Regions from separate parts of the Streptomyces sp. JNUCC 63 genome, predicted to be linked through region 2. Evidence: riboswitches for the same ligand, from Rfam matches in the RefSeq annotation. Region 2 holds a riboswitch; each other region holds the start of a gene.

Region 1 (7,673 bases), 4.2 Mb from region 2:
TTGATGGTGATCTCGTCCGGGTACGCCTTGCGGATCGGGTCCGAGTCCTGCTTCCACTCGGTGTTGCGGACGAGCTTCAGGTCCTTGCCCGGGCTGTACGACTCGAACTTGTACGGGCCCGAGGAGAAGGGGTGCAGACCGTACTTGGACTTGGTGTCCTTGTCCTGGCGGACCGGGGACGCCGAGATCAGGGACAGCATCTGCTCGAAGTCCGAGTTGGCCCTCGGCAGGCGGAAGACGATGGTCTTGTCGTCCGGCGTCTCGATCGCCTTCAGACCCAGGTGCTCCTTGTCCTTGTCCTTGTAGGGGCCCTGGTACTTGCCCTCCGGGTCCAGGACCTCCTTCAGGTAGGTCGGGCCGCCGGACAGCACGTCCTGCGCCCAGACGCGCTCGATGCCGTACTTGACGTCCTTGGAGGTGATCGGCTTGCCGTCCTCCCACGTGATGCCGTCGCGCAGCGTGTACGTGTAGGTCTTGCCGCCGTCGGTGACCTTGGCGAGATCCGTGGCGAGGTCCGGGGTCACCTGGGCGCCGGCCTTGCCGGGCTCCGCCTTGTTCGTGACCAGCTGGCGGCTGTAGTAGCGGGCGAAGTTCCACATCATGCCGTAGTAGCCGCGCGTGGTGTCCCACGAGTCCGCGTCCTGGGCGGCACCGAACTTCAGCGTGCCGCCCTTCTTGGCCAGCGAGGCCTGGGCGACCTTGTTGTTGGCTGCGTCGAAGCCGGCGGCACCGCTCTTCGAACCGCCGCCGCCGTTGTCGTCCTTGCCACCGCCGCCGCACGCCGCCGTGGTCAGCAGCGCGGCGACCACGGCCGCAGCGGCCATGGCCTGCTTGCGCCGCCCTGAGGTGCGTTGGGTAGTCACGATCTCGGATCCTCCGGATTAGATGAGAGACCCCGTGTAAGTGCCACGGGGACGCTTGGGGGTAAGGCGGTTCAGCGGGAGCCCTTCGGGTCCAGCGCGTCCCGCACGCCGTCGCCGAAGAGGTTGAAGGCAAGGACGGTGATGAAGATCGCCACACCGGGGACCACCATGTACATGGGGTCCGCCTCGTAGTAGTCGATCGCGTTCGAGAGCATCTGCCCCCAGGAGGCGGTCGGCGGCTTGACGCCCACGCCGAGGAAGCTGAGGGCGGCCTCGGTCAGGATGTTGGTCGGGATCATCATCGTCGTGTACACGATGATGGGCGCAACGAGGTTGGGCAGCAGCTCCTTGAACAGGATGTAGAAGCGTCCGGCGCCGAGCGAGCGCGCGGCCTCCACGTACTCACGTTCGCGCAGCGAGAGCGTCTGGCCGCGCACCACGCGTCCGATGTAGGGCCAGCCGAAGAAGCCGATGACGAGGATCATCACGAAGACCCGCACGCCTGTGCCGGTCAGGCCGAGCATCGCGTTCGGCATGACGGAGACCAGCGCGATGATGAACAGCAGTTGCGGGAAGGCGAGCAGGCCGTCCATCACACGGCTGATGACCGCGTCCACCCAGCCGCCGAAGAAGCCGGCGAGGATACCGAGGGCGGTCCCCAGGATGACGGCGACCACGGCGGACAGGAAGCCGACGAGCAGCGAGATCCGGGCGCCGTAGACGATGCGGGCGAAGATGTCGCGGCCGCTGACCGGCTCGACGCCGAGGAGGTGGTCGCCGCTGATGCCGCCGAGGGACCCCTTGGGGGTGCCGAAGAGCGGGTCGATCAGGTCCTCGTGGTGGAGCTCGGGGTCCTGCCCGACGGCGTGGGCGATCAGGGGCGCGAGCAGCGCGACCAGGATGAGGAAGAGCACGACGATGCCGCCCGTCAGGGCGAGTTTGTCCCGTTTGAGGCGCTCCCAGGCGATCCGGCCCAGGGAGCGCCCCTGGACGGCCTTCGCGCCGGTCGTCGCTACCGCCGCTTCGTCGACCGCGCTCGGGGCCGCTTCCGCGGTCGGCTCGTGCAATGGTGCCGTCATCAGGCAGGGACCCCTCTCAACCGGCGGTAGCCGGCCCGCACTTGCCGCTGTGGCGGCGTTGTTCAGTCCGTCGTACACAGGGGCGAAACCCCCTGCTGCGGGAGTCTTCAACGCATCGGCGACCAGTTGCCAGACTTGACGGTGAATGGATGCGTAAACGTGATGCGGGTTAGGGGGTTCCGTTATCCGGACAGTGGGTAACGGGGGTCGGACACGGGCGAGTTGGGGTATCCCGACACAGAAACGGACCTTCCGCCCTCATCTACGCGCGAAGAAAAGGCTCGCCCGGGGGAAGCCCTGCCGTCGGTCCGGCCCGGATGACGGTATGTCAGTAGCCGCCCCGCGCCGGCGGGTACCCGTAGCCGGTCGCCGGGGCCTGGGCCGGGGATGCGTGGCTCTCGCGGTCGTAGAACGGGCGGGAGTTGGCACGCAGCCACATCGCGACCGGGTCGTACTCGTCGGACATCGCGACGGTCGACACCGGCAGCCCGTCCGGAACGGCGCCGATGGACTGCTGCATCATCGCGCGCACCGAGTCGACGGCGGCCGGCGAGGTGTCGTACACGTCCAGGCCGATGGCGAGGTACGGCGCTCCGAGCGCCGGCTGCACCCAGGCGCGGCGCAGCGAGCGGACCGCCGGGGTGCGGTGGGCGTTCTGCGTGAGCAGGGCGTAGAACTGCGGGACCTCGACGGCCGGTTCGGACAGGCTGAGCGGCCCCGCCGGCTGGCGGTCCAGACCGGTGGCGATGCGGCGCAGGTCGAGCCAGGGGATGCCGACACCGCCGCCCGGGGCGTGCGGGTTCAGCCAGAGACCGTAGTGGTCGGGATAGAGGGTGCGGGCCACGTCGAGGCCGTCCACCACCTCGTACGACCGCATCCAGCCGCTGGCCGACAGCTCCTGGGCGGAGGTCACGCAGGGCGCGTAGCCGTGGCCGTCGACCTCCATGCGCCCGTACTGGGCGTCGGGGGAACCCGCCTGACCGTGCCACAGCAGCATCCAGATCTGGCCGGAGGACGGCGTCGCCAGTGCGCGCAGCAGCGCCTCGTAGGCGTCGTAACGCCCGGGCGTCACCTGGCGCAGCGTCTGCTCGACCTGCCCGGCCGTCGTGCCGCTGGCGCTCACGCTCACCTTTTGTACCGCCCCTCCACGAACCCCTCGACGAGCTGTGCACCTAGTGCCCGCGACCGGAAGGGTCCGCCGGAAAGCTCGCGGCGTCCGGTGCGGTGCGTCGCAAGGCGGAGCACCGCCCGCGTACTGGATGTACTCGGGTGGTGCGACAACGCGGCGAGGCACCGTGCCGGGCGTCGCGAGCCGGTGAACCCTTCCGGTCGCAGCACTAGCTTAAGGCCGCCTGCGAACTCGGTACCTGTTGCCGTTTTTGCGGCCGTGGGCCGCTCGTGGCCGCCCGCGGGTGCCCTCAGTGGGCGTGCTGGTAGAACGGCCGGACCTTTTCCCTCATCCAGTCGGCCACCGGGTCCTGGGTCACGTCCAGGAGGACCAGGTTGACCGGCCACGTGACCGGGGACTTGGCCAGGGCACGGCCCAGGGCGTCCAGGGGGCGGGCCAGCAGGTCGCCCTCCTGGTGGGACAGTTCGACGCCTATGAACATGACCGGGTCGGCCGTCTCGATGGCGGCCAGGCAGCGGCGGGCGGTGCTGACCACTCCTGCTTCGGCGAACTCGGCGGAGGCGGCGGAGAGGAAGTCCACCGGGTCGTCCTGCCAGTCGGGTTCGAAGAGGCGGACGCGGCCGCCGCTCGCCGGGCCGTCCAGTGGGGTGCGGCCCGCCCGGCACAGCTCGGCCACGGCCGGCGGCGGCAGCGGGATGCCGACCATGCCGTCCGGGTTGACGGCGATGCCGACCTGCGGGGGCAGTCCGCGCGCGAACTCGACGGCGGGCGCGATGGTGTACGCCATGTGCGAGCCGACGACCCGACGGAGCTGTTCCTCGGAGCTGAAGACCGGCACGTACGCCTGGCCGTCGACCTCCAGCGTGGGCAGGTCGAGCGGCCCGCTGTGCGGGCCGCCGCCGTTGGGCAGGGGAACCCAGAGGAAGCTGCGGCCGAGGACCTCGATGATCCGGCCGCCGGCCGACGGGACGCCGAGGGAGGCCGACAGCACCTCCTCCAGCTCGTTGCCGGGCCAACCGCCGTGCGGGTGGGGGTGCGCCTGTGCCGGGAAGTCCGGAGAAGAGTCCGCGGAGAAGTCCGCCGGGAAGTCCATCTGCTACCGCCTGCTGGGAACCACTGTGGTGACCGGAAGGCTATCGGGTACAGGGACGAACTCGATCCGCCGCAGGACCGCCGCGGCCTCGCGGTCCAGCAGGACCGCCGAGCCGCAGCCCTTCGGCGTCTCGCCCCGCCGCAGCGCGCGCAGCAGGCGGGCCACTGCCCGGCGGTGGCGCCGGAAGGCGTACGGCGAGACGCCGCGGCCGCGTTCCCGCTGGCCCGCCAGGGCGGTGCCGGGGGCGACGTCCAGCAGGAGCAGGTGCAGGGTGCCGCCACGGCGACGGGCGGCGCGGGCCAGCCAGGCGCGGACCCAGGGCTGTGTGCCGCAGTCGTGGACCACGACCGGGTCGCCGGAGCGCAGGACGCGGCGCAGGCCTGCGTAGTGGGCGAGGCGGATCAGGGGGCGGTAGAGGGCGTAGGGCAGGTACGGCGCCAGACGGGCGTCCCAGCGGTCGCGGGTGTCCTGGGAGTCGATCCGCGCGCCGCGCACCGCACGCCGCATCAACGTCGACTTGCCACCGCCGGGCAGCCCGGTGACGACGACCAGGTCCCCCGGCCCGAACCACAGCACGCGCACGCCACGTCCGCCCCCTCCACGCAAGTCACGAACGGCGGGCGGGGACCGCCGCGGCCGGGAGCGGGTCTCCTCGGGCACCGCGACGACCTGTCCGGGCTTCGGGAGGGGCCGCGCGGGCTTCGGCTCGGCGAGCGCCCGCCCCGGCAGCGGGGCGTGCTCCTCGGGTGCGGCGAGGGGCTGGGGCGTCGTGTGTGCCGTAGGCCTGTTCACCGTCGTCGTCCTCCCCAGGGGTGGTCATGGTCCGTCTCCCCGCCGAGCGTAAAGAGAAGGTAATGGACGAGCCTCGCGTTTCCGTGCGCGTACTGCCACAGGCCCGTCACAGATGTGGTCCTGCCGCGAGCGGGCCGGGCGTGCAATGATGGGCGCGGCAACTGCATACCGGCCGCTTGAATCCGCGCGGGAGAGCCCCCAGCCGTGTCGCTGGGGCGCCGAAGGAGCAAGTCCCTCCCTTGAATCTCTCAGGCACCGTTACCGCGCGGGCGAGGCACATCTGAAAAGCGGGCCGCTGACGCAGTGGCTCCACCCAAGGTGCAAGCCGTGACCGTCCGTCCGACGGCGGTCGTGGCGAACCTCTCAGGTTCCGATGACAGATGGGGAGGACATGAGATCCGTCCTCGCCCGTCCTGCCTTGGAGACCGACCGATGAGCAGTACCGAACCCCATCGACTCCGCCATACCGCGCTCGATGCGCTGCACCGCTCGCTCGGCGCGACGATGACCGACTTCGCCGGCTGGGACATGCCGCTGCGCTACGGCTCCGAGCGCGACGAGCACGTCGCCGTGCGCACCAGGGCCGGTCTCTTCGACCTCTCCCACATGGGCGAGATCACCGTCACCGGCCCGCAGGCCGCCGCGCTGCTGAACCACGCCCTGGTCGGCAACATCGCCTCGATCGGCCTGGGCCGCGCCCGCTACACCATGATCTGCCGGGTCGACGGCGGCATCCTGGACGACCTGATCGTCTACCGGCCGGCCGAGACCGAGTACCTGGTCGTCGCCAACGCCTCCAACGCCCAGGCGGTCCTCGACGCGCTGACCGAGCGGGCGGCCGGCTTCGACGCCGAGGTCCGCGACGACCGGGACAACTACGCGCTGCTCGCCGTCCAGGGCCCCGAGTCCCTCGCCGTCCTGAAGTCCCTCACCGAGGCCGACCTCGACGGCCTGAAGTACTACTCCGCTCTGCCCGGCATCGTCGCGGGCGTCCCCGCGCTGATCGCCCGCACCGGGTACACCGGCGAGGACGGCTTCGAGCTGTTCGTGGCCCCGGGCGACGCGGAGAAGCTCTGGCAGGCGATCACCGAGGCCGGCGCCCCGGCCGGGCTTGTGCCGTGCGGCCTGTCCTGCCGGGACACGCTGCGCCTGGAGGCCGGCATGCCGCTGTACGGGCACGAGCTGTCGCTCGCGCTGACCCCGTTCGACGCGGGCCTCGGCCGGGTGGTCAAGTTCGACAAGGAGGGCGACTTCGTGGGGCGCGAGGCCCTGCTGGCCGCCGCCGAGCACGCCGCCGCCGAGCCGCCCCGGGTCCTCGTCGGCCTGGTCGCCGAGGGCCGCCGGGTCCCGCGCGCCGGGTACCCGGTCGTCGCCGGCGGCGAGGTGATCGGCGAGGTCACCTCCGGCGCCCCCTCCCCCACCCTGGGCAAGCCGATCGCCATGGCCTACGTCGACGCCTCGCACGCCGCCCCGGGCACGGCGGGTGTCGCGGTGGACATCCGGGGCAGTCACGAGCCGTACGAGGTCGTGGCGCTGCCCTTCTACCAGCGGCAGAAGTGACACCGGCGCAACCGGTCGGAGTGACGTGAGCCGCGTCATCCCTGGTCACGCACATCTTTAGCAGTCCCTCATTCACCAGCACTCCCCGCGTACAGGAGAATTCAGGCCATGAACAACCCCCAGCAGCTGCGCTACAGCAAGGAGCACGAGTGGGTGTCGCCCGTCGAGGACGGCGTCGCCACGATCGGCATCACGGAGTTCGCGGCCAACGCGCTCGGCGATGTCGTCTACGCCCAGCTCCCGGAGGTCGGCGACACGGTGGCCGCGGGCGAGACCTGCGGCGAGCTGGAGTCGACCAAGTCGGTGTCCGACCTGTACTCCCCGGTCAGCGGTGAGGTCACCGCGGTCAACGAGGACGTGGTGAGTGACCCGTCGCTGGTGAACTCCGCGCCCTTCGAGGGCGGCTGGCTGTTCAAGGTGCGCCTCGAGGGCGAGCCGGCCGACCTGCTCTCCGCCGACGAGTACGCCGCCCACACGGCCGGCTGAGGAGCGGAACGAAGCACATGACTGAACAGAAGAACGTTCTCGACACGCCCCTGCACGAGCTCGACCCGGACGTGGCCGCCGCGGTCGACGCCGAGCTGCACCGCCAGCAGTCCACCCTCGAGATGATCGCCTCGGAGAACTTCGCCCCGGTCGCGGTCATGGAGGCCCAGGGCTCGGTCCTCACCAACAAGTACGCCGAGGGCTACCCGGGCCGCCGCTACTACGGCGGCTGCGAGCACGTGGACGTGGTCGAGCAGATCGCCATCGACCGCATCAAGGCGCTGTTCGGCGCCGAGCACGCCAACGTGCAGCCGCACTCCGGTGCCCAGGCCAACGCGGCCGCGATGTTCGCGCTGCTCAAGCCCGGCGACACGATCATGGGTCTGAACCTCGCGCACGGCGGGCACCTGACCCACGGCATGAAGATCAACTTCTCCGGCAAGCTCTACAACGTCGTCCCCTACCACGTGGGCGAGGACGGCCTGGTCGACATGGCCGAGGTGGAGAAGCTGGCCAAGGAGTCCAAGCCGAAGCTGATCGTGGCCGGCTGGTCGGCGTACCCCCGGCAGCTGGACTTCGCCGCGTTCCGCCGGATCGCGGACGAGGTCGGCGCGTACCTCATGGTCGACATGGCGCACTTCGCCGGCCTGGTCGCCGCGGGCCTGCACCCG
Region 2 (7,673 bases):
CGTACGAGGCGCGGGTCTTCGGCGTCCACTCGGCGATGCCGATGGCCCAGGCGCGGCGGCTGGCGCCGAACGCCGCGTACCTGGTGCCGCGCTTCGCCTTCTACCGGTCCGTCAGCGAGCAGGTGATGGGGCTGCTGCGGGCCCTGTCGCCGCTGGTGGAGCCGCTGAGCCTGGACGAGGCGTTCGTGGACCTCGAGGCCGGGGGAGCGGCCTGGGACGCGGACTCGGCCCGGCTGGCGGGGACCAGGCTGCGCGCCGACATCCGGGCCGTCACGGGGCTGACCGGCTCCGTGGGACTGGCCGCCTCCAAGATGCTCGCCAAGATCGCCTCCGAAAAGGCGAAGCCCGACGGGCTGGTGCTCATCGAGCCCGGCACCGAGCGGGCCCTGCTCGGACCCATGTCCGTGCGGACCCTGCCGGGCGTCGGGCCGGCGACGGGCGACCATCTGCGGCGGGCCGGGATCCACACCGTCGACGAGCTCGCCGAAGCGGGTGAGGACGAGCTCGTACGGCTGCTCGGCAAGGCGCACGGCCACGCGCTGTACGCCATGGCGCTGGCCCACGACGAGCGGCCCGTCGTCGCCGAGCGCGAGGCCAAGTCGGTGTCGGTCGAGGACACCTACGACGTGGACATCCACGACCGGACCCGGGTGGGCATGGAGGTGCGGCGGCTCGCCGACCGGTGCGTACGGCGGCTGCGCGCGGCCGGGCTGTCGGGGCGCACCATCGTGCTGAAGGTGCGCCGCTACGACTTCTCCACCCTGACCCGGTCCGAGACCCTGCGCGGGCCCACGGACGACCCCGCGGTGGTGCGGGAGGCGGCTGCCCGGCTGCTGGACTCCGTGGACACCACGGGCGGCGTACGGCTGCTCGGCGTGGGCGTGTCCGGGCTCGCCGACTACACCCAGGAGGACCTGTTCGCCCAGGCGGCGGGCGCGGAGGCCGAGAGCCCCGTCGAAGAGCCGGGGCAGGAGCCGGTAGCGGACCAGCCGGCCCCCGCCGAGCGGCGCTGGCCCTCCGGCCACGACGTACGGCACGCCGAGTACGGCCACGGCTGGGTCCAGGGCAGCGGCCTCGGCCGCGTCACCGTCCGCTTCGAGACCCCCGGCTCCCCGCCGGGCCGGATACGGACCTTCCCCACCGACGACCCGGACCTGGAACCGGCGGATCCTCTCCCTCTGGTGCACCGCATACCCCCCGGACCCAGGGGCACGGCGCTGTCGGGGCCGGGGGACGGGGCAGGCGGTCACGTGTCCTCGGAGGCTGCCGTCAAAGGGGGCTGACGCGGCTCGGGTGTCAGGTCTCGTCCGGGCCCGAGCCGGAGCCCGCCAGGTTGCCGAAGTCGCGGTCCGGGAAGGAGGGGGGAGGGGCGACGTCCAGGCCGTAGTGGTGGTAGAGCTGCAGTTCCTGCGCGGGGGAGAGATGGCGGCCCACGCCGAAGTCGGGGGCCTCCTTGACCAGGGAGCGGTCGAAGGGGACTCGCAGAGTGCCCTCGACCAGCTCGCTGGGCTCCAGGGGCACGAAGGCGTCCCGGGAGAACAGGCCGGTGCGTATGGCCGCCCACTCCGGGACACCGGTCGCGTCGTCGAGGTAGACCTCGTCCACCGTGCCGATCTTGTGGCCATTGCGATCGAACGCCTTGCGGCCGATCAGGTTGCGCGGATCGATCTCGGTCTGCACGGTCCCTCCACATGGTCGCAGCTCATCCGTAAGCACTACGAAAGAGCACAATCAGCACGACGGCCACTCGAAGGCCCCGGCGCCCGCCCCGCTGGTACGCTGGCAACGGCTGCTGACCCCGTGCGGGAGAGCTCTCCGGCACCACCGGAGGCGCCGAAGGAGCAAATCCTCCCCGGAATCTCTCAGGCCCACGTACCGCACGGACGAGGTCACTCTGGAAAGCAGAGCGGGTGTCGACGGTGTCCGCTCTCACCGACGGTGAAAACCGGGAGCCCGCGGGCGGCCCGGTGAAGCTCTCAGGTTGAGATGACAGAGGGGGAGGCCGTCGGGGCACCCGTGCCGTGGTGTCCCTCGAAGGTCGTGTCAGACCAGGAGGCCTCCGCAATGACCGCCCAGCGCATTCCACTCTCCGCGCTCGAACAGGGCATCCCCTTCGAGCAGCGCCACATCGGGCCCGACCAGGAGGCGCGGGCCAAGATGCTCGCGCAGGTCGGCTACGGCTCGCTCGACGAGCTCACGGCCGCCGCGGTGCCCGATGTCATCAAGAACACCGACGCGCTCGACCTGCCGGGCGCCCGCACCGAGGCCGAGGTGCTGGCCGAGCTGCGCTCGCTGGCCGGCCGCAACCAGGTCCTCGGCTCGATGATCGGACTCGGCTACTACGGCACCTTCACCCCGCCGGTCATCCTGCGCAACGTCATGGAGAACCCGGCCTGGTACACCGCCTACACCCCGTACCAGCCGGAGATCTCCCAGGGCCGCCTCGAGGCGCTGCTGAACTTCCAGACCATGGTCGCCGACCTCACCGGCCTGCCGACCTCCGGCGCCTCCCTGCTGGACGAGGGCACCGCCGCCGCCGAGGCCATGGCGCTGTCCCTGCGCATGGGCAAGAACAAGAAGGGCCTGTTCCTGGTCGACGCGGACGCGCTGCCGCAGACCATCGCCGTCATCCAGACCCGCGCCGAGCCGACCGGCGTCGAGGTCGTCGTCGCCGACCTGACCGAGGGCATCCCGGCGGACATCGCCGAACGCGAGATCAACGGCGTACTCCTGCAGTACCCGGGCGCCTCCGGTGCCGTACGCGACCTGAAGCCCGTCATCGACCAGGCACACGAACTGGGCGCCCTGGTCACCGTCGCCGCCGACCTGCTCGCCCTCACGCTGCTGAAGTCGCCGGGCGAGCTGGGCGCGGACATCGCGGTCGGCACGACCCAGCGCTTCGGCGTGCCGATGGGCTTCGGCGGCCCGCACGCCGGCTACATGGCGGTGCACGAGAAGTTCGCCCGCAGCCTGCCCGGCCGCCTGGTCGGCGTCTCCGTCGACGCCGACGGCGACAAGGCCTACCGCCTCGCCCTGCAGACCCGTGAGCAGCACATCCGCCGGGAGAAGGCCACCAGCAACATCTGCACCGCCCAGGTGCTGCTCGCCGTCATGGCCGGCATGTACGCCGTCCACCACGGCCCCGAGGGCCTGAAGGGCATCGCCCGGCGCACCCACCGCTACGCCACGGTCCTCGCCGAGGGACTCAAGGCCGGCGGTGCCGAACTCGTCCACGGCGCCTACTTCGACACGCTGACCGTCAAGGCCGAGGGGCGGGCCGCCGAGGTCGTCGCCGCCGCGCGCGAGGGCGGCGTCAACCTGCGCCTCGTCGACGCCGACCACGTCTCGATCGCCTGCGACGAGACCACCGTGCGGGAGCAGCTGAGCGCCGTGTGGACCGCCTTCGGCGTCGAGGGCGACATCGAGGCGCTGGACGCCGCGGCCGAGGAGGCGCTGCCCGAGGCGCTGCTGCGCACCGACGACTACCTCACCCATCCCGTCTTCCACCAGCACCGCTCCGAGACCGCGATGCTGCGCTACCTGCGCCGGCTCGCCGACCGCGACTACGCGCTCGACCGCGGCATGATCCCGCTGGGCTCCTGCACCATGAAGCTCAACGCGACCACGGAGATGGAGCCGATCACCTGGCCGGAGTTCGGCGGACTGCACCCCTTCGCGCCCGCCGAGCAGGCGCAGGGCTACCTCACGCTCATCCGGGAGCTGGAGGACCGTCTCGCCGAGGTCACCGGCTACGACAAGGTCTCCCTGCAGCCGAACGCCGGCTCCCAGGGCGAGCTGGCCGGTCTGCTCGCCGTGCGCGGATACCACCGTGCAGGCGGCGACGAGCAGCGCACGGTCTGCCTCATCCCGTCCTCCGCGCACGGCACCAACGCCGCCAGCGCCGTGATGGCCGGCATGAAGGTCGTCGTCGTCAGGACCGCCGAGGACGGTGAGATCGACGTCGAGGACCTGCGGGCGAAGATCGAGCAGTACCGTGACGAGCTCGCGGTGCTGATGATCACCTACCCGTCCACGCACGGCGTGTTCGAGGAGCACGTCGCCGACATCTGCGCGCAGGTCCACGAGGCCGGCGGCCAGGTGTACGTCGACGGCGCCAACCTCAACGCGCTGGTCGGCCTCGCCAAGCCGGGCCACTTCGGCGGCGACGTCTCCCACCTGAACCTGCACAAGACGTTCTGCATCCCGCACGGCGGCGGCGGTCCGGGCGTCGGCCCGGTGGCCGTACGCTCCCACCTGGCGCCGTACCTGCCCAACCACCCGCTGCAGCCCGAGGCCGGTCCCGAGACCGGGGTCGGCCCGGTCTCGGCCGCCCCGTGGGGCTCGGCGGGCATCCTGCCCATCTCCTGGGCGTACGTCCGTCTGATGGGCGGCGAGGGCCTCAAGCGGGCCACGCAGGTGGCCGTCCTGTCCGCCAACTACGTCGCCAAGCGCCTCGAGCCGCACTACCCGGTGCTCTACACCGGCCCCGGCGGCCTGGTCGCGCACGAGTGCATCATCGACCTGCGGCCGCTGACCAAGGCGACCGGCGTGACCGTGGACGACATCGCCAAGCGGCTGATCGACTACGGTTTCCACGCGCCGACGATGTCCTTCCCGGTGGCCGGCACGCTCATGATCGAGCCCACCGAGTCCGAGGACCTGGCCGAGCTGGACCGGTTCTGCGAGGCGATGATCGCGATCCGCGTCGAGATCGAGAAGGTCGCCTCCGGCGAGTGGCCCGCGGACGACAACCCGCTGCGGAACGCCCCGCACACCGCCTCCGCACTGGGCGGCCGGTGGGAGCACGCCTACAGCCGTGAGGAGGCCGTCTTCCCGGCCGGTGTCTCGGCCGCCGACAAGTACTGGCCGCCGGTGCGCCGTATCGACCAGGCCTTCGGCGACCGGAACCTGGTCTGCTCCTGCCCGCCGCTGGACGCGTACGAGGACTGAGCGCCGTAGCACGCGTGAGGGGCCCCGCCCCGGCCGTTTCTTCGAGGCCGGGCGGGGTCCCTTTCCTGTGCGGGCGGATCAGGCCGGGTAGGCGTGCGTCTGCGCCGCCTTGACGGCCGCCCAGACCACCGCACCCGGGTGCAGGTCGAGTTCGGCGGCGGCCGCCGTGGTCAGGTCGGCGGCGAGGGGGAGTGCGCCGGTGAGGTCCGCGCGGATCTGGTCGCCGTGGGTCTCCAGGCCGGCGACCTCGCAGCGCCACAGGTTGCGCGCGCTGGAGCCGGTGGGGCGGTCCCGGTGGAGGGTGACCGCGCCCGGCGGGAAGGCCACGAACACCGGTCCGGACAGGTCCTCGGTGGTGGTGAGGGCGGGTCCGGCCTCCAGCCGGACGGTGTGCCCGTCGGCCTGCCCGCGGTAGAGGTTCAGGCCGACCAGCCGCGCGATGTAGTCCGTGCGCGGACGGCGGGCGATGTCGGACGGGGTGCCCTCCTGGACGGCCCGGCCGTGCTCGACGACGACCAGCCGGTCGGCCAGCACCATCGCGTCCAGCGGGTCGTGGGTGACCAGAACGGCCACGGCCTCGAACTCGGCGAGGTGCCGCCGGAGCTGAGCGCGGATCTCCAGGCGGGTACGGGCGTCGAGCGCGGCGAGCGGCTCGTCGAGGAGCAGCAGCCGGGGCCGGGTGGCCAGGGCGCGGGCGAGGGCCACGCGCTGGGCCTGGCCGCCGGACAGACGGCGGGGCTTGGCACCGGCGTGGCCGGCCAGGCCCATGCGGGCCAGCCACTCGGCGGCCTGCGCGCGGGCCTCGGCCTTGGTCGCGCCCTGGCAGCGCGGTCCGAACGCCACGTTGTCCAGGGCGGACAGGTGCGGGAAGAGCAGGTAGTCCTGGAAGACGACCCCGACGGGCCGCGCCTCGGGCGGCGTACGGTCCAGGGCGGCGCCGTCCAGGCGCAGGTGCCCGGCGGTGAGCGGGACCAGACCGGCGAGAGCGCGCAGGGCCGTGGTCTTGCCGGCGCCGTTCGGGCCGAGCAGCGCGAGGACGTCCCCGGGGGCGGCGGTCAGGGCCACGTCGAGGCGGAAGGTGCCGCGGTCGACGACGAGGCGGGCGTCCAGGCCCTGGCCGGGCAGGCCCTGGGCACGGATGCCGGCCGGGGTCTCGTCGATGTCGGTCATGGGGCGTTCGTCCTGGATGCGGGGCGGATCATGATCGGGAGCAGAGTCGTGGTCATGTGGAGGCCGTCATCCAACGGTCCCGCAGACCCGCCAGTACCGCGATCGACACCGCCAGCAGCACCAGGCTCAGGGCGATCGCGGCGGCCGGGTCGTTCTGCAGGGCCAGGTAGACCGCCAGCGGCATGGTCTGCGTACGGCCGGGGAAGTTGCCCGCGAACGTGATCGTCGCGCCGAACTCGCCGAGCGCCCGCGCCCAGGCGAGCACGGCGCCCGCGGCGATGCCGGGCGCGATCAGCGGCAGGGTGACCCGGCGGAACGCGGTGAAGCGGGAGGCGCCCAGCGTGGTGGCCGCCTCCTCGTAGCGCGGGTCGGCGGCCCGCAGCGTGCCCTCGACGCTGATGACGAGGAACGGCATGGCCACGAACGCCTCCGCGACCACCACCCCGGCGGTGGTGAACGGCAGCGTGATCCCGAACCAGGCGTCCAGCCACTGCCCGACGACGCCGCCCCGGCCCAGTGCCAGCAGCAGGGCCACACCGCCCACCACCGGGGGCAGCACGAGCGGCAGTGTCACCAGGGCCCGTACCAGCCCGCGCCCGGGGAACTCCGTACGGGCCAGCAGCCAGGCCAGCGGGACTCCGAGGACGAGGCTCACGGCGGTGGCGGCGGTGGCGCTGACCAGGGACAGCTGGAGGGCCTGCCACACCTCGGCGCTGGTCAGCTGCTCCGGCAGGCTGCGCCAGGGAGCCCGGACCAGCAGGGCGAGCAGCGGCAGCAGCAGGAAGGCCAGGCCCGCCAGGGCCGGGAGCATCAGGGGCAGTGGCACGCCTCGGCGGGTGCGGCCGCGCCGTGATCCGTTCTCCGGGGTCACGGTGCGGGACCGGTCCAACTCCGTCATGGCTCGAGGAATCCTGCCCGGCTCAGCACCTTCTGGCCCTCGGCGGACGTCACCAGCCGGATGAACGCCTCGGCCGCCGTGGCGTTGGGCGCGTTCTCGAGCAGGGTGATCGGGTAGTCGTTGACGGCCTCGGCCGACTCGGGGAACTCCACACCCCGCACCCTGTCACCGGCCGCCTTCACGTCGGTCTTGTAGACGACTGCCGCGTCGGCCTCCTTCAGCTCCACCTTGGTCAGGGCACTCTTGACGTCCTGCTCGTAGGAGACGGGCGTGAGGTGGAGGCCGCTCGAGGCGAGCGCCTTCTGCGCGGCGGCGCCGCAGGGCGCCGTCCTGTCGCACAGGACGACCTTCAGGCCGGACCGGGTGAGGTCCTTCAGGGAGGAGATCCTGTGCGGGTTGCCCGGCAGGGTCGCGATCTCCAGCCGGTTGCGGGCGAAGGTGACCGGCGTGCCGGCCGCGTCCTGCTTGTCGGTCACGATCGCCATGGTCCTGGCGCTGGCGGCGGCGAACACGTCGGCGGGGGCGCCGCCGGTGATGCTCGCGGCGAGGGTGTCGCTGCCACCGAAGCTGAAGGTGACCTCGGTGCCAGGATGCTGCTGCTCGAACTCCTTGCCGAGCGTGGTGAAGCTCTCCTTCAGCGAGGCGGCGGCGAAGA
Region 3 (7,673 bases), 1.2 Mb from region 2:
TGGCCAAATCGCGGCTGTGTCCCTGGGCAGGCTCCCGGCGCGAAGCGCCGGCACGCTCATTTTTCCCAGACACCTTGAGCGCAGTACTCGGCACCGGCGGCATCTCCCGGGTGATTGAACCGCCCCGGCCCCGCCGGCCCTGCGGGCCCGCGACACCCAGCTCGCCAGCGTCGTCTCGTTGATCCCGAGATCATTCGCGACCTACGCGATCGGCTTGCCGGTTTCGGCGACGATCCGCACAGCCCCCTCACGGAACTCCGCATCGAACTTCAGCCTCTTGCCTGCCATGACCCTCAACTTCCCTGCAGTCACGGTCTCTACGCTACGAGGGAAAGGTCACCACTGCGTCAGAGCACCAACGCGGCGGGAGCGTCTGATCAACGACGGATCTGCTGGTCAAGGGTGGGATGCCAGGTGAGTGAGACAACGATCGGGCCCGAGCCCGTGGAGGAGTCGGCTGGTGGTGCGCTGCCGTCGGCCGTCGCCGTGCTCGACGGCGCCTGGACGGGCTGCTGCTCGGCGGACCCGTGCTCAACGATGGTGCCGGTCGTCCGGCGCCTCCTTGATCATCAGATCCGCCGTTGATCGAACACTCCCTAGTGGGGCATCGAAGCGGCCACAGCGGGGAGCCCAACCGGCCGCCAACAGTCGAGTGTGCCGAGCCGGCCGGCAGATGCCGCGACACGCCACCGGGCTCGCGGCAGGGACTTCCCCAAGAGGAGACGGCTGACGAGCGGGCTTTCGTCCTCCCGTCAGGCCTGTGCAAGCTCTCGGCGGACGAGCGGGAAATCCGTTGACATCTCCGCCCCCAGAGAACTAGGACAGAAGTCACAAAGCCGCATGTACGTGCATGTCCTCAAACCCCGGCGGCTCCCCGGCGAAAACCGCCACCAGGACTCCCACGTGCGCTGCGGGAAGAAGGCGAACAATGAGCGACACCGAACAGGCACCCGAGGAACCCGAGGCGACCCCGACGGAAGGTGAGCAGCCGGAAACCGAAGCAGCGGAAACCGAAGAGACAACGGAAGCAGAAGCCACCCCCACCGCCGACGAAACCGCGGCACCCGAGGCAACCCCAACCGAAGGTGAGCAGCCGGAAACCGAAGCAGCGGAAACCGAAGAGACAACGGAAGCAGAAGCCACCCCCACCGCCGACGAAACCGCGGCACCCGAGGCAACCCCAACCGAAGGTGAGCAGCCGGAAACCGAAGCAGCGGAAACCGAAGAGACAACGGAAGCAGAAGCCACCCCCACCGCCGACGAAACCGCGGCACCCGAGGCAACCCCAACCGAAGCCGAACAGCCGACAACCGAGGAGGGGGAAGCGGAGGCCTCGACGACCGAGCCTGAGTAAGGCTGGATGACCGTGGTAAGGAAACCACGATCACTGATATCGACGGGTAGTGCTTTCCCCCGCGGCCGGAAGAGAATGCTCCAGCTATGGCATTCTCCTCCGGCCGCGATTCTCGTCCACCATCCCCCAGCACCCGGGAACCGGTCACCTGCCGGCAACCCCAGGGCCTCGCAAACCGCGAACGGCCCATGCGCATGGGTCAAGAATGCGGTGACCGAGGCGCCCCGGTCGCCGTGGGTCTTGATCGCGCGTTGGCGAGTGTGCAACCTCGTGGTTGCGATGCTGTTCCAGATACAGCTCTGCTCGGGACTCACTCAGGTTTTCTCAGCGGACGGCCGATCAGCACTGCCACAGGAACGAGCCTTCCTTGCACGTCACGCATGCGAAGGCGTATCCGCAGCCACCTCCACCGAAGTTCATCGCTGTCCGGTGGTCGCGTCCCTCCTCGAACTGGGCCATGAAGCTCATCGGCTGCGCGCACGACGGGCACGCCTGCGTCTCGTCGTGCTGCAGCCACGACGGAACGCCGCCCAGTTGGCCGAGGACGTCCCGCAAGGGACGGCCATAAGCCTGCGACCAGTTACTGCGTGCCTCGTGGTAGGGAACCGCGTCGATCGCCGTGCAGTCGATGCCGCAGGTCTCTGACAACACGGTCTCGCCTTCCGCCGGCACCGGGGCGGGCGTGAGCCCGGCGCAAGGGAACAGCAGCGCCCGGTTGCCGCCCGCGACCGGATCCCACTCGTCGCACAGCCCCGGGTCGTTCCGGCACATGAAGACCGACAGGACGCACTCGGCCACCGCGGCTGCCTCGGCACCCTGGGTGCCGGGGGCGTTCGCCAGCAGCTGCGCGAGGAACTGCATCGGTCCCGAGCACGCCGCGCACTGCGGCCAGGTGAACCCGGCCGGCACCAGCGGCACGCCGCCGGTGCGTGTCACCAGCGCATGGTCATCGACCGGACCCGCATACGTCATCAAGGTGGTGATCACGGTCGGGAAGCCTGGATCAGCCATACGACAGTCCCCCTGCGGCCCGACCGTGGGAGCACGCCGCCGGGCTGGTAAGACGGGGCCCTTCACGCACGATCGTCCGCCGGACCAGAGGCTTCACCGTGCTCCCCTACGCCGCCACGCTCGACGGCACGCTGATCGAATCGGACCGGGTCGCCGGCGTGCGCGAGAACGGCAACGACTGGTGGTTCCGCCAGAAGGACAAGGCCTTCGGCGGGAACGTGCAGTTCCTGGCCGCCCCCGACGGCACGCCGTCGTGGGCCTCCGAGGTCGAGCCCGGCAGCGTCCCCGACATCACCGCCGCCCGCCTCCACGTCCTCCCGACCCTGTACAAGGCGGCCACCGACGGCCTGCCACCCTCGCGGACAAAGGCTGTACAGGCGCCGGCATCGGCATCCTGTCCCCGCCCGTCGCCCGAAGGGCCGCTCCGAGCAGGCACTCCACATCGATCCTCGCACCACCGGGACCAACGCCCTGCTCAAAAGCATCCGTGCCCTCGGCGAACGCGCCGCAGCCGAGCTCAAGCAGCGCCGGCGCGCCCTGCAACACGTCACCCTCAGCCCCAGCCGGATCGGCGACATCGCCCGCGCCGCCCTCGTCCTTGACGGAACCTGGAAATGATCACCGTTGAGAAAACGTCAGTGAGCGTAACCATGTATGAGAGTGTGTGTCGTTGTCATCGAAGCCGGCAGCGTAGTCCTCCAGCGGCCCCGCACCGGCGGACACGGACGACGAGCAGTCATCACATCCACCCCCGCTACTCGTGCTGCCTCTGGCCCTCCCCCATGTCAACGAACCACCGGTAGTGGGCACCGGTCGGCGCGCGACGGAGCCGGCGGCGTCCGTGAAGACACCGCGGCCCCCTTCGCCCTCGTACGGGGAAGGGGGCCGCGGTGGGATGGCGGACGGTTCAGGGAGCCGCGGTGGCGGCGGGGGCATGGTCGTGATCGCGGCGGGTGGGGGCCTCGCCCTCGTCAAGGGCGACGTCCTTCGTCTCCTTGCCGATCAGCAGCGAGACCAGGGTCAGCAGCGCCATCACGGAGAGGTAGACACCGACCAGCCACGGCGAGCCGTCGCCGGCCTCCCACAGCGCCACCGCGATGAACGGGGCGACGGCCGCGCCGAGGATCGAGCTGACGTTGTACGAGATGCCGGAGCCGGTGTAGCGCACGCTCGTCGGGAAGAGTTCCGGCAGGAGCGCGCCCATCGGGCCGAAGGTCATGCCCATCAGCGTGAAGCCGAGCACCAGCCACAGCACCACGCCGAGCGTGCCCATGCCGATCAGCGGTACCCACACCAGCCCGAAGACCAGGATCGTGGCGGTGACCCAGATCAGGGTGGCGCGACGACCGTACTTGTCGGCGAGCGGGCCGGAGATCAGGGTGAACGCGGCGAAGAACAGCACGCCGAAGATCATCATCACTACGAAGGTGGTGTAGCTGTACCCCAGGCCGGGCACCGCGGTGTCCTTCGGGGCACGGCCGTAGCTCAGCGAGAACGTGGTCATCAGATAGAAGAGCACGTACGTCGCGAGCATGAAGAAGGTGCCGAGGATCAGCTGCTTCCAGTGGTTGCGGAAGACGGTGGCCAGCGGCAGCTTCCGCACCAGTCCGGCCTCGCGGGTCTTGGCGAAGACCGTCGACTCGACGAGGCGCATCCGCACCCACAGGCCGATCGCGACCATCACGGCGGAGAACAGGAACGGCACGCGCCAGCCCCAGCTCAGGAAGGCCTCGGAGGGCTGCGACGGGTCGGCGCCCGCCGTGGACGGCTGCAGCGCGCCGATGATCAGGAAGAGCCCGTTGCCGATGATGAAGCCGAGCGGGGCTCCCAGCTGCGGGAACGTGCCGTAGAGGGCGCGCTTGTCGCTGGGGGCGTTCTCGGTGGCGACCAGGGCGGCGCCGCTCCACTCGCCGCCGAGTGCGAAGCCCTGCGCGAGCCGCATCAGCACCAGCAGCGCGGTGGCGATCCAGCCGGCCTGCGCGTAGGTGGGCAGCACGCCGATGAGGAAGGTGGCGATGCCCATGGTGAGAAGTGAGGCCACCAGCGTGCCCTTGCGGCCGATCCGGTCGCCGAGGTGTCCGAAGACGACGGCGCCGATCGGGCGGGCGACCATCGCGGCGCCGAACACCGCGAAGGACGACAGCAGCGCCGTGGTCGGGTCGCTGTTCGGGAAGAAGAGCGCGGGGAAGACCAGGACGGCGGCGGTCGCGTAGATGTAGAAGTCGTAGAACTCGATCGTCGTGCCGATGAGGCTCGCGATGAGGACGCGGGACCGCGAGTTGACGGGTGCCTGGGCTGGGCCGGTGGTTGGTGCGGGCATTTCTTGGTCTTTCGCACGAGGGCAAAGAACGGCCGTCGGCGGTACGGGCCGACGGCCCGCACGACGGCACGCGTTTCCCTTCGAGAAACGGCTGCGCGAACGGTGCGGGCATGGTAACGATGTCAAGAATCTCATTTACCAGTCGCCTCATATCAAGATGTGAGACGCGTCCGGGCTGCCGGGTGTCCTGGGAACATGCCGGCGAACGGTCCGGCGCGGACCGGGACCGGGTCACCCGCGCGCTGATGGACCTGGACGACTCCCCCCGAAACCGTCGGCGACGCACTGCAGGCCGCCGCCGCGGTCTTCCCCTTCGTCTACTGCTCGTTCTCTTCGGCACGCTACCGGCGCGCCGTGCCGCCCGTATGCCGGCCGTGTTCTCCCGGTGCACCTGGCTGCGTTCCGGAGCCGGGGGTCCGGCGACCTGATCGACGACGAGATCACCCTCGGCTGGTGGACCGGCCCGGACGGCACCGGCGGCGAGCAGATCTCGCTGCACGTCCACGACTACGAGGCTTGCGCCAGCACCCCGAGCGCGGACCTGACGCCCTATGACTCCCAGTACGAGGGCTACATGGGCAACTACGGCAACACGCTGGACCACCGGTACCGGCCTGTCTCAGTCGTGGTGTGGCCACGCGGGCGGACCTTCGCGGCGCGAGGCCGTTCATGATCGCGGTCGTGGTGACCCTGCGTGGTTCCGGCACGGAAAGCGATCAAGAACCACGATGAGGACATACGCCTTGAGCTGCACAAACGCCATCCCTTGAAGGCGAGTGCCGTACCACTCGAAACTACTCGAAAGCAACGTCCAGCATTCGGCCGGTCCCTTGACCGGTCGCTGATGTGGTCCTAGTCTCACCGCACATCGCCGTTCACCCCGCAGCGGGAGAGTACCGAGTCAGCCAGACCCGGGCGCCGAAGGAGCAACACCTCCCCGGAAACTCTCAGGCACCCCTACCGCTCGGGCAGGCGACTCTGGAAAGCAGGCGCTCACGCGCCTCGCCCACGGTGCAAGCCGCGCTCCGCGCGGTGAAGCTCTCAGGCCCATGACAGAGGGGGAGGCTCACTCGGCCGCACGGGCACCGCCCGTGCTCGACACTCGAGGAGCCCCCGATGGCTGTCCCGCTGCCTCCCCCCTTACCGCCGCCCGTCTGCCGACTTCCGGGCTGATTTTCGGCTTTCCGCGTGGGCGTGTTCAGCGTGTCCGGCACCGTTCCGGTCGGCTGCCGCATGTCCGCGCACAGGATCATCCTGCCCGTTCGTCGCCTGTGCGCGCGGTCACTTTCCGAGACACCCCTATCGCGTGCCCGCACGCGTCTTGAGATCCATGAGGTTTGCTCCCTGATGTCTGAAAGCAGTGACACCGGCCTGACCACCTTGCCGGTGTCCGGATCGACGCCCCCGCCCGGGGGCGAGCAGCATCTTTCCCGGCAGTTGTCCAACCGGCACATCCAGCTCATCGCGATCGGTGGTGCGATCGGAACCGGCCTGTTCATGGGGTCGGGCAAGACGATCTCGCTGGCCGGCCCCTCGGTGATCTTTGTCTACATGATCATCGGCGTGATGCTGTTCTTCGTGATGCGGGCGATGGGCGAGCTGCTGCTGTCCAACCTGCGCTACAAGTCCTTCGCCGACTTCGCGGCCGACCTGCTCGGCCCGTGGGCCGGCTTCTTCACCGGCTGGACCTACTGGTTCTGTTGGATCGTCACCGGCATCGCCGACGTCATCGCGATCTCCGGATACGTGTCGTACTGGTGGCACGGCCTTGCGCTGTGGATACCGGCGCTGGCCGCGGTCGTCGTGCTGATCGTCCTGAACCTGCCCACCGTGAAGGCGTTCGGCGAGACCGAGTTCTGGTTCGCACTGATCAAGATCGTCGCGATCGTGGCGCTGATCGTCGTCGGGCTCGGCATGGTGTTCAACCACTTCCAGGCGCCCGGGGGCGCCGCCGCAGGCTTCTCCAACCTCTGGAACGACGGCGGCTTCTTCCCCACCGGTCCCATGGGATTCGTCGCGGGTTTCCAGATCGCGACCTTCGCCTTCGTCGGCATCGAACTGGTCGGCACCACCGCGGCCGAGACCAAGAACCCGGAACGGAACCTGCCCAAGGCGATCAACTCGATCCCGGTGCGTGTGATGCTGTTCTACGTGGTCGCGCTGGTCGTGATCATGTCGGTCACGCCCTGGCGCGAGATCAGCGCGGACCGCAGCCCGTTCGTCGTGATGTTCACCCTCGCCGGCCTCGGGGTCGCCGCCTCGGTGATCAACTTCGTCGTGCTGACCTCGGCCGCCTCGTCAGCGAACTCGGGCATCTACTCCACCTCACGGATGGTCTACGGGCTGGCCCAGGAGGGCGACGCCCCGGCGCGATTCGGCCGACTCACCTCCAGGAAAGTCCCGGCCAACGCCCTGTTCCTGTCCGGGGTGTTCCTGCTCGCCGGTGTGGTCATGCTCGCCACGGACAACTCGATCATCGAGGCATTCACCTTGGTGACCACCGTCTCCGCCGTGCTGTTCATGTTCGTCTGGTCGATCATCCTGATCAGCTACATCGTGTACCGCAAGCGCCGTCCGCACCTGCACGAGGCATCGACGTTCAAGATGCCCGGCGGCATCGCCATGTGCTACGTCGTGCTCGCGTTCTTCGCGTTCCTCATCTGGGCACTGACCCAGAAGTCCGACACGCTGCAGGCGCTTCTGGCGACCCCGGTGTGGTTCGTCGTCCTCGGCATCGCATGGGCAGTGCTCCGCCGTCGCCCCCGCCGTCTGGCCCATGAGGCTGCCGTCCGCTCCGAAACCGAAGCCGAGCATCAGGACTGACATCGCGGCCACCGAATCCATGGACCGGCACTGAAAGCGAGCGGCGTTCCCGTCTGCTGGGAACGCCGCTCGCTTTCGGGTGTGCGGAAATGTGACCGCCCCACGCGGCAACGGGGTGTACCGGCTGTGCGGGGTGGTCAGGACCGTGACCGGCTCGGCGAACGT

Evidence for each region. A riboswitch is a leader RNA that binds a small molecule or an ion and turns the genes downstream of it on or off. The one in region 2 is predicted to bind glycine.
Region 1: it holds a riboswitch for glycine, as region 2 does, so the genes downstream of both, gcvT (glycine cleavage system aminomethyltransferase GcvT) here and gcvP (aminomethyl-transferring glycine dehydrogenase) in region 2, are expected to answer to the same signal.
Region 3: it holds a riboswitch for glycine, as region 2 does, so the genes downstream of both, cycA (D-serine/D-alanine/glycine transporter) here and gcvP (aminomethyl-transferring glycine dehydrogenase) in region 2, are expected to answer to the same signal.

Annotation. Positions count from the first base shown of each region.
Region 1 covers NZ_CM135963.1:2,428,380-2,436,052, forward strand. Annotated here, with positions in the region: gene ACX25U_RS10885 (ABC transporter substrate-binding protein) at 1-863, opposite strand, end outside; gene ACX25U_RS10890 (ABC transporter permease) at 935-1,942, opposite strand; gene ACX25U_RS10895 (enhanced serine sensitivity protein SseB C-terminal domain-containing protein) at 2,271-3,065, opposite strand; gene ACX25U_RS10900 (enhanced serine sensitivity protein SseB) at 3,361-4,164, opposite strand; gene ACX25U_RS10905 (AAA family ATPase) at 4,168-4,956, opposite strand; glycine riboswitch at 5,134-5,230, shown strand; glycine riboswitch at 5,231-5,346, shown strand; gene gcvT (glycine cleavage system aminomethyltransferase GcvT) at 5,389-6,516, shown strand; gene gcvH (glycine cleavage system protein GcvH) at 6,625-7,002, shown strand; gene glyA (serine hydroxymethyltransferase) at 7,020-7,673, shown strand, end outside.
Region 2 covers NZ_CM135963.1:6,629,667-6,637,339, forward strand. Annotated here, with positions in the region: gene ACX25U_RS30525 (DNA polymerase IV) at 1-1,283, shown strand, start outside; gene ACX25U_RS30530 (PRC-barrel domain-containing protein) at 1,297-1,680, opposite strand; glycine riboswitch at 1,794-1,888, shown strand; gene gcvP (aminomethyl-transferring glycine dehydrogenase) at 2,065-4,950, shown strand; gene ACX25U_RS30540 (ABC transporter ATP-binding protein) at 5,029-6,120, opposite strand; gene modB (molybdate ABC transporter permease subunit) at 6,173-7,018, opposite strand; gene modA (molybdate ABC transporter substrate-binding protein) at 7,015-7,673, opposite strand, start outside.
Region 3 covers NZ_CM135963.1:7,877,881-7,885,553, reverse strand. Annotated here, with positions in the region: gene ACX25U_RS36585 (hypothetical protein) at 415-585, shown strand; gene ACX25U_RS36580 (hypothetical protein) at 929-1,354, shown strand; gene ACX25U_RS36575 (DUF1963 domain-containing protein) at 1,694-2,341, opposite strand; gene ACX25U_RS36570 (MFS transporter) at 3,273-4,685, opposite strand; gene ACX25U_RS36565 (hypothetical protein) at 5,071-5,358, shown strand; glycine riboswitch at 5,561-5,658, shown strand; glycine riboswitch at 5,659-5,748, shown strand; gene cycA (D-serine/D-alanine/glycine transporter) at 6,033-7,508, shown strand.